DNA from 2 places in the Bradyrhizobium sp. USDA 4011 genome. Region 1 is predicted to be linked to the other one. Evidence: riboswitches for the same ligand, from Rfam matches in the RefSeq annotation. Region 1 holds a riboswitch; the other holds the start of a gene.
The links. A riboswitch is a leader RNA that binds a small molecule or an ion and turns the genes downstream of it on or off. The one in region 1 is predicted to bind glycine.
Positions count from the first base shown of each region.

Region 2: another riboswitch for glycine. It lies ahead of ACVW1C_RS28735 (L-serine ammonia-lyase); the one in region 1 lies ahead of gcvT (glycine cleavage system aminomethyltransferase GcvT).

Region 1 is NZ_JBSSGG010000001.1:7,377,992-7,384,769, forward strand. Features, by position in the region: gene gcvP (aminomethyl-transferring glycine dehydrogenase) at 1-888, opposite strand, end outside; gene gcvH (glycine cleavage system protein GcvH) at 911-1,276, opposite strand; gene gcvT (glycine cleavage system aminomethyltransferase GcvT) at 1,297-2,466, opposite strand; glycine riboswitch at 2,607-2,695, opposite strand; gene alaS (alanine--tRNA ligase) at 2,898-5,585, shown strand; gene ACVW1C_RS34795 (cyclic nucleotide-gated ion channel) at 5,597-6,778, shown strand, end outside.
Region 2 is NZ_JBSSGG010000001.1:6,090,480-6,097,257, forward strand. Features, by position in the region: gene glyA (serine hydroxymethyltransferase) at 1-767, opposite strand, end outside; gene ACVW1C_RS28735 (L-serine ammonia-lyase) at 780-2,150, opposite strand; glycine riboswitch at 2,267-2,331, opposite strand; glycine riboswitch at 2,334-2,421, opposite strand; partial or broken gene ACVW1C_RS28740 (anthranilate synthase component II) at 4,103-4,687, opposite strand; partial or broken gene pabB (aminodeoxychorismate synthase component I) at 4,684-6,077, opposite strand; partial or broken gene ACVW1C_RS28750 (Dabb family protein) at 6,193-6,551, opposite strand; partial or broken gene ACVW1C_RS28755 (GntR family transcriptional regulator) at 6,701-6,778, opposite strand, start outside.

The DNA.
Region 1 (6,778 bases):
CGAGCGCTTCAGCGTGTCGCGCACGGCCATGTAGGCGGCGTGCGGTCCGCCATAACCCATCGGCACGCCGAACCGCTGCGCCGAACCGATGGCGATGTCGGCGCCGAGCTCGCCGGGCGAGGTCAGCAAAGCCAGCGACAGCAGGTCCGCGGCCACGATCGCAAGCGCACCCTTGGCGTGCAGCGATGCGATCGCGGGCCGGAGGTCGCGCACCGCGCCTGTCGTGCCCGGATATTGCAGCAGCGCGCCGAGCACGTCGGCCTTGTCGAGCTCGGTCAGGGGATCGCCGACCACAAGCGCCCAGCCCAATGGGGCGGCGCGCGTGCGCATCACCGCCAGCGTCTGCGGATGAACTTCCTTGTCGACGAAGAACACCTTTGCCTTCACCTGCGAGTGGCGCTCGGCGAGCGCCATTGCTTCGGCGGCGGCGGTCGCCTCGTCGAGCAACGAGGCGTTGGCGACGTCGAGCCCGGTGAGGTCGCAGATCATGGTCTGGAAATTGAACAAGGCTTCGAGCCGCCCCTGGCTGATCTCCGGCTGGTACGGCGTATAGGCGGTGTACCAGGCCGGGTTCTCCAGGATGTTGCGCTGGATCACCGCGGGCAGGATGGTGCCGGAATAGCCCTGGCCAATCAGCGAGGTGAAGGTCTGGTTCTGCGCGGCGAGCTCGCTCATATGCGCGAGCGCTTCGGTTTCGCTCAGCGCCCGGCCGAGATCGAGCGGCGCCTTCTGAAGGATCGACGCCGGCAACGTCTCGTTCATCAGCGCCTGCAGGCTCGCGGCGCCGACCGTTTCCAGCATCGCGTTGATGTCGCGCGGGGATGGCCCGATGTGGCGGCGGACGAAATCGGTGGCGGCTTCGTTGATCGGCTTGAAGGGCGCGTTCATGGGCTGATCCTCGGATGATCCGTTAGGCGGTGTGCGCGGCGTAGGCGGCCTCGTCCATCAGGCCGCCGAGTTCGCCCTTGTCGGCAATCTTGAGCTTGAAGAACCAGGCCTTGCCGCCGGCATCCGAATTGACCAGCGCGGGCTCGGCCGCGAGCGCCTCGTTGACCTCGATCACTTCGCCGGTGATCGGCGCGTAGACGTCGGAGGCGGCCTTGACGGATTCGACGACCGCGGCGGCCTCGGCTTTCTTCAGGCTGCGGCCGACCTTGGGCAGTTCGACGAACACGACGTCGCCGAGCTGCGACTGCGCGTAGTCGGTGATCCCGATCGTGGCGACGTCGCCCTCGATGCGGAGCCATTCGTGGTCGGACGTGTACAGCGTCGTCATGGGGATCGATCCTTTGGCGTTTAGCGTTTGTAGGTATTGGGGACGAAGGGCGTGGCGGCGACCTTGAGCGGGAGCCGTTGGCCGCGCACTTCGGCGAAAACCGTGGTGCCGAGCGCGGAAAGGGATGTCGGCAGATAGCCCATCGCGACCGGCGCATTGAGGCTCGGGCCGAAGCCGCCCGACGTCACCTTGCCGATCGGCTCGGCCGAGGTGGCGTCGGCAAACAGCAAGGCGCCTTCGCGCACCGGGGCGCGGCCGTCGGGCTTGAGACCGACGCGGCGGCGAGCAGCGCCTTGGGCGAATTGCGCGAGAATCTTGTCGGCACCGGGGAAACCGCCGGCGCGGGCGCCGCCGCTGCGGCGGACTTTCTGCACCGACCATTCCAGCGCACCCTCGACCGGCGTCGTCGTGGTGTCGATATCGTGACCGTAGAGACAGAGCCCGGCCTCGAGCCGCAGACTGTCGCGCGCGCCGAGCCCGATCGGCAGCACGTCGGGATTGTCGAGCAGCGCTTTGGCAAGGCCTTCGGCATCGGCCGCGGGGACAGAAATCTCGAACCCGTCCTCACCTGTATAGCCGGAGCGCGAGACAAACCAGACGCGATGGTCAACCATCCAGTTGTAACGGTCGACCAAGTGTGGACCCGCATCCATGAACTTCATGGACGGCGCCGCTGCGCAGAATTTGGCCAGCACGGCTTCTGCCTTCGGACCCTGAAGCGCGATCAGCGCGCGATCGGTTAGCGAATCGATGATGCAGTCATCGGAGAGGTGTGCGCGCAGGTGCGCCTCGTCCTCTTCCTTGCAGGCGGCGTTTACGACCAGGAACAGGTGATCGCCGAAGAAATTGGCGACCATCAGATCGTCCAGGATCCCACCATCGGCATTGGTGAACTGGGCGTAGCGTTGCCGCCCTGGGGCAAGTCCCACAATGTCTTGCGGCACTAGTCTCTCGAGCGCGCGGGCCGCGTCCTCGACATTGCCCGATTTCGGCCGCAGCGCGAGCTGGCCCATGTGCGACACGTCGAACAGGCCCGCTTCCTTGCGGGTGTGCAGGTGCTCCTTCAGCACGCCGGTCGTGTATTGCACCGGCATGTCATAGCCGGCGAACGGCACCATCTTGGCGCCGCGCGCCAGATGCAGCGCGTGCAGCGGGGTCTGTTTCAGCGGGGAGGTTTCGCACGCAAGCATCACAGGGCCCTCGCGGTTCCCGCGGGGACCTATTTCCCCTTGAGAAACCTGCAGAAAGCCCCATCTGTCGCTGTGCCTGAGAGTATTATCCCGTCGGCGGACGCATCGGGGAGAACCCCAGCGCCTCTTTCCAGATGTTAGACGTCACGCGGTCCTTTTGCCTGAGAGTTTCCGGGGCGGTTGCTCCTTCGGCGCCGGCGGTAAGGCCGGTCTCTCCCGACGTGACTAGTAACAGGTAGGTAGAAAACACGGCGTCACCAGGACTGTCAACGCAGCTCTCGCTGCTATCCAATGGGCTTTGTGCTGCCGCGGCAAGCCCATGATCCGCCTGCACAGTTTCTGGACACCGCAGCTGGCAATGTCTAAAAGCGTTCGGCCGGAAAATGACGCCTTTTTGCGGCTGGCCGGCCCCTTTTTCCGATTGGATGAACATGAGCAGCGTCAACGACATCAGGTCGACATTTCTGAACTTCTTCAAGGAGAACGGCCACGAGATCGTGGCGTCGTCGCCACTGGTTCCGCGCAACGACCCGACCCTGATGTTCACCAACGCCGGCATGGTGCAGTTCAAGAACGTCTTCACCGGCGTCGAGAAGCGCGGCTATCAGCGCGCCACGACGTCGCAGAAGTGCGTCCGCGCCGGCGGCAAGCACAACGACCTCGACAACGTCGGCTACACCGCGCGCCATCTCACTTTCTTCGAGATGCTCGGCAACTTCTCGTTCGGCGACTACTTCAAGGAGCGCGCGATCGAGCTCGCCTGGAATCTGATCACCAAGGATTTCGGGCTGAAGAAGGACAAGCTGCTCGTCACCGTCTACCACACCGACGACGAGGCAGCGGGCTACTGGAAGAAGATCGCGGGCTTCTCGGACGATCGCATCATCCGCATCCCGACCTCGGACAATTTCTGGGCGATGGGCGATACCGGACCGTGCGGTCCGTGCTCCGAGATCTTCATCGATCGCGGCGAGCACATCTGGGGCGGACCTCCGGGCAGCCCGGAAGAGGACGGCGATCGCTTCCTCGAATTCTGGAACCTGGTGTTCATGCAGTACGAGCAGGTGACGAAGGAGGAGCGCGTGGCGCTGCCGCGTCCCTCGATCGACACCGGCATGGGGCTTGAGCGCATGGCCTGCATCCTGCAGGGCGTCGAGAGCGTATTCGAGACCGATCTGTTCCGCCACCTGATCGATGCGGCCGCCTCGGCCCTCGGCCATGGGCCGAACCCGCAGAACGTGGCGTCGTACCGGGTGATCGCTGACCATCTGCGCTCCTCGGCGTTCCTGATTGCCGACGGCGTGCTGCCGTCGAATGAGGGCCGCGGCTATGTGCTGCGCCGGATCATGCGCCGCGCGATGCGCCACGCGCAGCTTCTGGGTGCGAGCGAGCCGCTGATGCATCGGCTGGTCTGGGCGCTGGTCCGCGAGATGGGCCAGGCCTATCCGGACCTGGTGCGCGCGGAGAAGCTGATCGAGGAGACGTTGCAGCTGGAAGAGACGCGCTTCCGCAAGACGCTGGTGCGCGGCCTTTCGATCCTCGACGAGAAGAGCGCCGGCCTCAAGAAGGGCGACATGTTCGACGGCGACACCGCGTTCACGCTGTACGACACCTACGGATTCCCGCTGGACCTGACGCAGGATGCGCTGAAGTCGCGCGGCATCAGCGTCGACCAGGCATCGTTCACCGACGCGATGAACCGCCAGCGCGAGAAGGCGCGCGCCTCCTGGGCAGGCTCCGGCGAGGCGGCGACCGAGACCATCTGGTTCCCGCTCCGTGAGAAGCTCGGTGCGACCGAATTCCTCGGCTATGAGACCGAGAGCGCGGAAGGCGTGGTGACGGCATTGGTCAAGGACGGCGCCGAGGTCGACGGCCTCAAAGCCGGCGAGACCGGCGCGATCGTGCTGAACCAGACGCCATTCTATGCCGAGTCCGGTGGTCAGGTCGGCGATGTCGGCATCCTCACCGGCGAGGGCGTCAAGTTCCGCGTCACCGACATGCAAAAGAAGGCCGGCGACCTGTTCGTGCATGTCGGCACGGTGGAGCAGGGCACCCTGAACGTCGGCACCGCCCTGCAGCTCGAGGTCGACCACGCCAGGCGCTCGTCGATCCGCGCCAACCACTCGGCGACACATCTGCTGCACGAGGCGCTGCGCCAGGTGCTCGGCGATCACATCGCGCAACGCGGCTCGCTGGTCGCGCCCGATCGCCTGCGCTTCGATTTCGTGCACCCGAAGCCGATTACGCCGGAAGAGCTCGCCCGGGTCGAGGACATCGCCAACGATGTCGTGCTCGAGAATGACGAGGTGACGACCCGCGTCATGGGTGTCGACGACGCCCGCGAGGCCGGTGCGCGCGCGCTGTTCGGCGAGAAGTATGGCGACGAGGTTCGCGTCGTCTCGATGGGCAAGAGCGCCCGCGAGCACGGCCAGAACGCGCTCGGCTGGTCGGTCGAGCTCTGCGGCGGCACCCATGTTCGTCGCACCGGCGACATCGGCCTGATTTCGGTGACCAGCGAGAGCGCGGTCGCGTCCGGCGTCCGCCGCATCGAGGCGCTGACCGGACATCATGCGCGCAGGCACGCCAACGACACCATGACGCTGGCGAAGACCGCGGCGGCCGAGCTGCGCACCACGATCGAGGATGTGCCGTCGCGCATCGCAGCCCTGATGGAAGAGCGCAAGAAGCTCGAGCGCGACCTGTCGGATGCCCGCAAGAAGCTCGCGATGGGCGGCGGAGCGTCGTCGAATGGTGCGGCCTCCGGCGTTCGCGAGGTCGGCAACGTCAAGCTGCTCGCGCGCGCGGTCGAAGGCGTCGAGACCAAGGACCTGAAGAGCCTCGTCGACGACGGCAAGAAGCAGATCGGCTCCGGCGTGGTCGCGATCGTCGGGGTCACCGAGGACGGCAAGGCCGGCATCGTGGTCGGCGTCACCGCCGACCTGACCTCGCGCTTCAACGCGGTCGAGCTGGTGCGCAAGGGCTCGGAGGTGCTCGGCGGCAAGGGTGGCGGTGGCCGGCCCGATATGGCGCAGGCCGGCGGGCCCGACGGTGCCAAGGCCGACGCCGCGCTGTCGGCGATCGAGCAAGCCATGACTCAACAGGCATCGGCTGGCGCCTGACGGAGAGGCTGATCGTGGCGACGGCTCCGGGAAAGCCCACGATCAGCGATCCCGGACTGCGGGGGCGTCTCTACGAGCTGCTCGAGCAGGACCACCTGCCATATTCGGTCGGAGCGCGATTTGTCCGGCTCGTCGTCGCGATCATCACCGTCGATGTGCTGGCGGCGATCCTGGCGTCGGTGCCGGAGATCGATGCCCAGTTCTGGTGGCTGTTCACGGCGATCGAGATCACCGCGGTGACCGCCTTCGCGCTGGAATATGCCGCGCGGCTCTGGAGCGTGGTCGGCCGCTCGCTGCGCGACATGACGCCGCGTCAGGCGCGGCTGGAATACGCCTTCTCGGCGCTCGGCGTGATCGACCTGCTCGCCTTCCTGCCGTCGGCCATCGCGCTCGCGATCGGCGACAAGACCGCGCTGGTGCTGTTCGGCATGCTGCCGTTCCTCAAGCTGGTGCGCTATTCGACCGCGATGCGCTCGCTGCTGGCGGCGCTGCATGCCGAGCGGCGCACGTTGTTCGGCTGCGTCGTGATCCTGACCGGCGCGGTGCTGCTGTTCGCCTCGCTGCTCTATGCGATCGAGCACAAGGTGCAGCCGGACAAGTTCGGCACCATGCCGCAGGCGATGTGGTGGGCGATCGTGACGCTCGGGACCGTCGGTTACGGCGACGTCGTCCCGGTGACTGTGCTCGGCCGGATGGTCACGGTGGTTGCGATCGTGGTCGGCTTTGCGATGATCGCGCTGCCGGTCGCGATCGTCTCGACCGCGTTCGCCGACGAGGTCCGGCGCCGCGACTTCGTCGTGACCTGGGGCATGCTGGCGCGGGTGCCGCTGTTCTCACATCTCGGCGCTGCCGAGATCGCCGACATCATGCGCCTGCTGCGGTCGCAGACCATCGAGGCCGGCGAGGTGCTGGTGCGGCGCGGCGATCCGGCGTCGTCGATGTATTTCATCACCGCCGGCGAGGTCGAGATCGACCTGCCGAGCCAGCGTGTGCGGCTTGCCGACGGCTCGTTCTTCGGCGAGATCGCGCTGCTCCGGCGGACCAGCCGCTCCGGCACGGTGACGGCGATGCGGAAGACCAAGCTGCTGCTGCTCGATGCGCAGGACTTCCATGCCCTGACCGAGCGGATCCCGGCGCTCGCCGCCCATGTCAGGGAGACGGCGGAGGCGCGGCTCGCCGATCCGCTCGCGGCT
Region 2 (6,778 bases), 1.3 Mb from region 1:
ACTGCGGAGTTGATCTTCTTCGCCAAGTCTGGATCGTTCGTCAGAATAAGGCCGCCCCTCGGTCCGCGCAGCGTCTTGTGCGTGGTGGACGTCACGACGTGGGCATGCGGCACTGGGGATGGATAGACCCCGCCAGCGACCAAGCCCGCTACGTGCGCCATATCAACCATCAATTTCGCACCGACTTCATCGGCTATTTGACGGAATGCCGCAAAATCGATCTCGCGAGGGTACGCTGAACCGCCGGCCAAGATGAGTTTTGGCCGGTGTCTAAGCGCAAGCATGCGCACGTTGTCCATGTCGATACGATGGTTATCCGCCCTCACGCAGTATTCAACCGGCGAGAACCATTTACCGGAGATGGTTACCGGAGAGCCGTGCGTGAGGTGTCCGCCATGGGCAAGCGACATGCCCATGAAGGTATCGCCTGTATTGAGAAGCGCCAGAAATGCGGCCAAATTGGCCTGAGCTCCCGAGTGCGCTTGCACATTGGCGAATTGACAGCCGAATAAATTTTTCGCCCGGTAAATTGCCAGCGTCTCGACTTCGTCCACGAACTCGCACCCACCATAGTATCGCCGCCCTGGGTAACCCTCAGCGTACTTATTTGTGAGAACCGATCCTTGAGCAGCCAATACGGCTTCGGAAACGATATTCTCCGACGCGATCAACTCGATCTGGTTTTGCTGACGTGCGAGTTCACGCTCAATTGCCTGGAAAACGGCCGGATCAGGCGACACTCGCGTCGATGGCTCTTGAACATTCACGAGAGATTCCCTTCAACATTCCGGAACGTTAACGGCGAGTCCTCCGCGCGAGGTCTCCCGGTACTTGTCATTCATATCGGCGCCCGTTTGCCGCATCGTTTCGATGACCTGGTCAAGCGAAACCCGATGCTCGCCATCACCGGCGAGGGCCAAGTACGCAGCATTGACCGCCTTTACGGCGCCAAAGGCGTTGCGCTCGATGCATGGGATCTGAACCAAGCCGCCGACCGGATCACAAGTCATCCCCAAGTGATGCTCTATGGCAATCTCGGCGGCGTTCTCGATCTGCTCATTGGTGCCGCCAAGGGCCGCCGTGAGGCCGGCACTTGCCATCCCAGCGGCCGATCCCACTTCACCTTGACATCCAACCTCGGCGCCCGAAATGGAGGCGTTCCGTTTTATGATGCTTCCGATAGCACTTGCCGCAAGCAGGAAGGTACGCAGCCCTTCATGATTCGCATCCTCGCAGAGGTCACGGTAGTAGCGAAGGACAGCTGGGACGACGCCGGCAGCCCCGTTTGTCGGAGCGGTAACGACTCGCCCTCCGGCAGCATTCTCTTCGTTCACCGCGATGGCGAAAGCCGATATGTGGTCGAAGGGGCGGCTGGTTGACCGCGAATTGCTGAGAGCAACCTTCTGCAGCCGTTCGAAAAGAGCACCGGCCCTTCTTCGCACGCGCAGCCCGCCCGGGAGTTCTCCGTCCTGCGCTAGGCCACGATCGATGCACTTCATCATGACAGCGATGATGCGGTCGAGCTCTCGAATTGTCTCTCCCTCGCCGCGGCGGGCAATCTCGTTTGCCTTGACAATATCGGCAATGTTGCAGGAATGAACTCGACATAGCTCCAGAAGGTCGCGCGAGGATCCAAATTCGAAGCCGAGACGATATTCAAGATCGCCTTCCTGTCTTTCGGCGCCAAGTCGCTCAATGAATCCACCACCGACCGAGAACCACACTTCGGACGAAACAACGTTGGTACCTACATCCAACGCCTTGAATTCCATGGCGTTCGGATGCCGGCTGAACTGACGCTTTGTATCGAAAACAATATCTTTCTCCTGCTCGAAGGTAATCCTGCGGCCGCTCGGCAGCTCAATCTGGCGCTCGTTGGTAATTCGTTCGAACAGTCGGCTCGCCTCGTCGGGATCGATGCGATCGGGGGTCTTGCCTGAAAGCCCCAGGACGAGAGCTTTGTCGGTCGCATGACCCTTGCCTGTCCAAGCGAGGGAGCCGAAAATCCTGGCTTCGATCCGCACGACACTATCCTCGCGCCCATCCCTCAGACCACGAACGAATGTCGCAGCGGCTTTCATCGGGCCGACGGTATGTGAAGAAGACGGGCCAATTCCGATCTTGAACAGATCGAAGACGCTTATCGGCAACTTCTTGGTTGCGCCGTCCCTAAGAGCAGAACGAGCTAGCAGTTCAGAATGGAAGTTGGGCGGATTTCGGCTTGTCACGCAAAGCACTCCAGCTTTTTCAGCTATGTTGAGTGCCCCATCTGTTTCTTTGCCTGAGAACGTTATCCCGTCGGCGGATGCAAGCGGCATCTCTTTTCAGATGTTTGGACTGACGCGGTCCTTTTGCCTGAGAGTTTCCTGGGGCGGTTGCTCCTTCGGCGCCGACAACTCGGTCTCTCCCAGCGTCAGATGTTCAGCGTAACGATTCTTCCTTCCCTTTGGCCGAAAGCGCAATCCGACGTGTCGAAAATCGGTGGTTAGGTATGCGCTATCCCGCTCGCTTGTCAAGATACGCCAGCTTGCTTGTGATCTCTGATCGCCAGCGATAGGTGCTGCTCCCTCACGCGCTGTTCTTTGCGGTGTACCTTCCGATCCTCAGGTCTATCGAGCCGCGGAGTCTTGCTTAGCTCGTGCTGATAATTACGACCCCAGCAACACATCTACTGCTCATAATCCTACATTCGACTTGCAGCCGAGTTTGCCGCGCCGGCTACAAGCGCGCCGGCACAGGGCCACCCTTCTTTGTATAGCGAATGTCAAGCTCGTTCGATCACCAATGCGCTGTGAAGTCTGACATCGAGACGTTTTGCTGAGGCACCCTCGTTTTTTAGACAAGTGCGTACAAAAAAGACGCTGGCCTCACCCTCAATTCTCAGTTTCGCTCGAGAGCGCGCTGCGACTCAGTTCGCGATCTATGCGGTTTCTTGACGCGGCGAATCGCAAGAATCTGCAATCTGGTTTGCGTCTTGCCTGTAATCGTCTTGCCAGCAATCTTAAAACTGAAGCGCCACTCGCCTGGCAACGCTTCTCGAATGCTAAATTGTACGCCTCTATATTGCATGAACCATTCCAGCACACGCCCTTTTCTGCCCCCGCGTCGTCCCGGTGCAGATCATCGATTATCAGAATTTTGACACTCGGACGAAAGGTGCCGCCGGTCCTAGGGGACCGGCGGCCAAGTTTAGGGAGGAAACGCCCGTATGGGCAGCGATAGTGAAACTATCGCACGGCACCGCCAATCGCTTGGCGGATATCGAAAGGGTATCTCGGTGGCCGGGCCAGAGGATTATCCGCCGTCTCATCGAATAAAGGTGATACGAGGAGAGCTTCACCTTAACGGCTCAAGTAATTCAATCGAGATTGCAATAAAAGAGAAAGTTACGTACGGGGCGTACTGAGCCCCTTTTTCGCGCTGTCGTATTGCCTCTTCAACAAACAAGATCCTTTCTTTCGCAAGGCTTCGCCTGCAGAGGGAGGGACTCACCTTGTCTTGCCACTCGCACGCGACAGATCCTGCCTGCGGCGACACGACGCACTAGCTTGCCCGCATCTGAGTAGAAAGTCAGCGACTCTGTAACGGCGATGGAGTCCCCCGTATGGACGTCAGTTCTTGGTTTGCTGAAGCCGTTTTTTCGGCTTTCGATCCGAGCTAGATGGCGCAAGTGATGTGGCTTCAACGTCGAGCGAGCCAATTGAAGCCTTTTGCCGAATTCTGAGGAACCTGAGAACGCAATCCTCAGAAATGCTAGAATTTGAATTCTCCTCAGACCACCTTCCAGTTTTCGAGATGCTGCTTCTTCAACGAAAACGAATTTGGTTATGGTCAGTAGGCACGTCCGAAGCCGCCCCACTCATGTCAGGTTCAAGGCGCACCAGACCTGCGGCTAGGTATGAAGCGTATCGAGCACTCTTCCTGTTGTTGCTCAGCTCTCCGCGTCAAGTTCGGCGTCCCCTCAAGCGAAAGCCACGGCTAAGCCGCGCTGTCCTTCCTTCCCGTCAAAGATCTCGTGAGACAGCGCCTATAAGAGGTGGGCGTATCTCACGTTACACTCCTGTGGGCGAGCCGGCGTGGTGCGCAACTTCGTCTCCGATCCTTACGCTCGGAAACTCTTTGCGAGCCGCAAGAAATTCATAAACAGCACCTGGCCATGTTCGGTAAGTACCGACTCCGGATGGAACTATACCCCATAGGTCGGTTGACGCCGATGTGCGAAGGCCATGATCTCACCTTCATCCGAGCGGGCCGTCACAATGAGATGCTGCGCGTTGGAGTCATCCAGTTCGACCGCCAGAGAATGGTAGCGTCCGACGCAAAGTGGGGACGAGAGTTCGCGGAACAACCCTCGGCCATCATGTGTGATGTACGAGGACCGGCCGTGCATGGGGTGACGTGCACGCACTATACGTCCGCCGAAAATGCTTCCAATACACTGGTGCCCAAGGCAAATGCCAAGAATAGGGACGCGACCTGAAAGTTCACGGACGACGGCGGTGGATATGCCGGCCTCCATTGGGCTGCAGGGACCCGGAGAGATGACAACTGCACGCGGCTTGAATCCAACAAGATCGGTGACGCTCACGGCGTCGTTTCGGACCACTTCCGTCTCTTCACCAAGCTTGCGGAAATAGCAAGCAATGTTGAAGACGAATGAGTCGTAGTTGTCGATGATGACAATCACAATGCACCAGGTGGCTCGACGTCAAAAGCGTCAAAGATGCGCTGTGCCTTGGCGAACGTCTCCTCATATTCGGCTTCCGGCCTTGACATCGCCGTGATCCCGCCGCCTGCATGAAACATAGCCAGGCCGTCGTCGATCGTCACAGTACGGATCGCGATGTTCGTGTCCATGTGCCCGTTGAAACCGATGAAGCCGATCGCCCCGCAATAGACCTCTCGCGCCACTCGCTCGATGTCCGCAATGATTTCCATCGATCGCACCTTTGGAGCACCGGTCACCGAGCCTCCCGGAAAGCAGGCGCGAATCAGGCTGACCGCGTCTTCGTCGGCAGCAAGTTCGCCCCTGACCATCGAGACGAGGTGGTGCACCGAGGCATAGGATTCGAGATCGCAGAGTAGCGGAACCTCGACCGAATCCGCAGTGCAAACACGTGACAGATCGTTACGCAACAAGTCGACGATCATAATGTTCTCGGCACGGTCCTTTTCGGACGCAAGGAGGATTTCGGCGCGGCGCTGGTCTTCCTTTGGATCAGCAGAACGCTCGATTGTGCCCTTGATCGGGCGCGTTTCGACCTGTCGTCCGTCAAGTTTCAGGAAGCGTTCCGGCGAACTCGATGCAATGGTCAGCTCGCCGTAGCGCAAGAGGGCCGCAAACGGCGCCGGGTTCAATGACCGCAGCTGGCCGTAGAAGGTGAGCGGATCGAACAGCCGGGACACCCTGGCGCTGAAGCGCTGCGCAATGTTCGCCTGGAAGACGTCCCCGGCCAGGATCAAGCCGATGACGCGCTGGACCGCTGCAATATAGCTTTCGCGGTGAAAGTTCGAATGCCAGACGCCCGCCGTGCCCGGGAGTACGATCCGCGGCAACTTTGGCCTCGCGAGCAGCGCTGCAAATTCGTCGGCACGACGGCGTGCACGCTCGGCGCGTCGAGCGGGGTCCTGCTCCGCCCATCCCGTCGAAACGATCCAGCACCTGTGGTCCCGGTGGTCGAAGCTGACCACCACGTCATAGAAATGCAGGACGGATTGAGGCAGCCGTTGGCCGGGATTTTCGGGCGCCGGCAATCGCTCCAATGTCCTGTTCAGATCGTAAGCAAGGAAGCCGGCGGCGCCGCCCTGAAACGGTGGGAGATCGGGTCGATGCGCTTGTCGATATCTGGCGAGGAGGGTACGAAGCACGGCCCATGGATCGCCCTCAATGGCCTCTCCATTACAACTTGCCTGTCCACCCGTGACCAAATAGGTGCTGAACGGCTCGCAGGCCAGATATGAGTAACGCCCAAGCTGCTCATGCCGTGCCGCGCTATCGAGAAAAGTAAGGTGCGGCCGCTGTGCAAACATCGCAGCGCATTGACAGGCTCAATCCACGGCAACTCGCGCACGTGCATAGGCTATCGGTCGCCGACAACTGATAGGCTGTCACGTTTGCACCGATCGTGATCCCGTCCCGAATGAAGGCAAACTTCGTCCGAAACGTACGGGCCTTCGATACTGATCATCAGGTCAGCCTCCGCCATTTGGTCGGCCGCGCCGAGCAATTTGGTTTAAGCCTGCCATTCCGGCGAAATGCACGTCTTTCGATAGATCGTAGTCGGCGGCAAACCGCAGCTCCCGGACCGGTCGTACGCGCCGGATCGCTTCCTGATACAATCCGTGCGTTTGTACGCTGCGAGCTCCATCTCGCTGTCGAACTCACCATAGACCACGACATCGATGTCGTTGCCGAGTTGATCGCTCTTGCGATTGCGCGCAATCTCGAGCCGGCGTGCATGTGGGATGGTGGTGAGAACCGATAGACCTTCGATAATTTGGTCGATACCGGCCTTGTCCTTGGCTGTGAAGAAGACGATGTGACGGATCATGGTGGCCGCAAACGCGAGTCTCAGGTTGGCCGCATCCTTATATCGGGATCATGGTCGGGGCAATGCCGACGCTGCGTTGACGGCAGACGCTGTTTGACGCTCGTGTGACATCCCGAGGTAACGGAAGCTCGCAAAGAACTTCTACCCGATCAGGACGCGGGAACTGCGAGACGCTCAATGGTCTGAATGTAGCGCGCGAGCAGGTGACAGACTACGTTATGCACGCG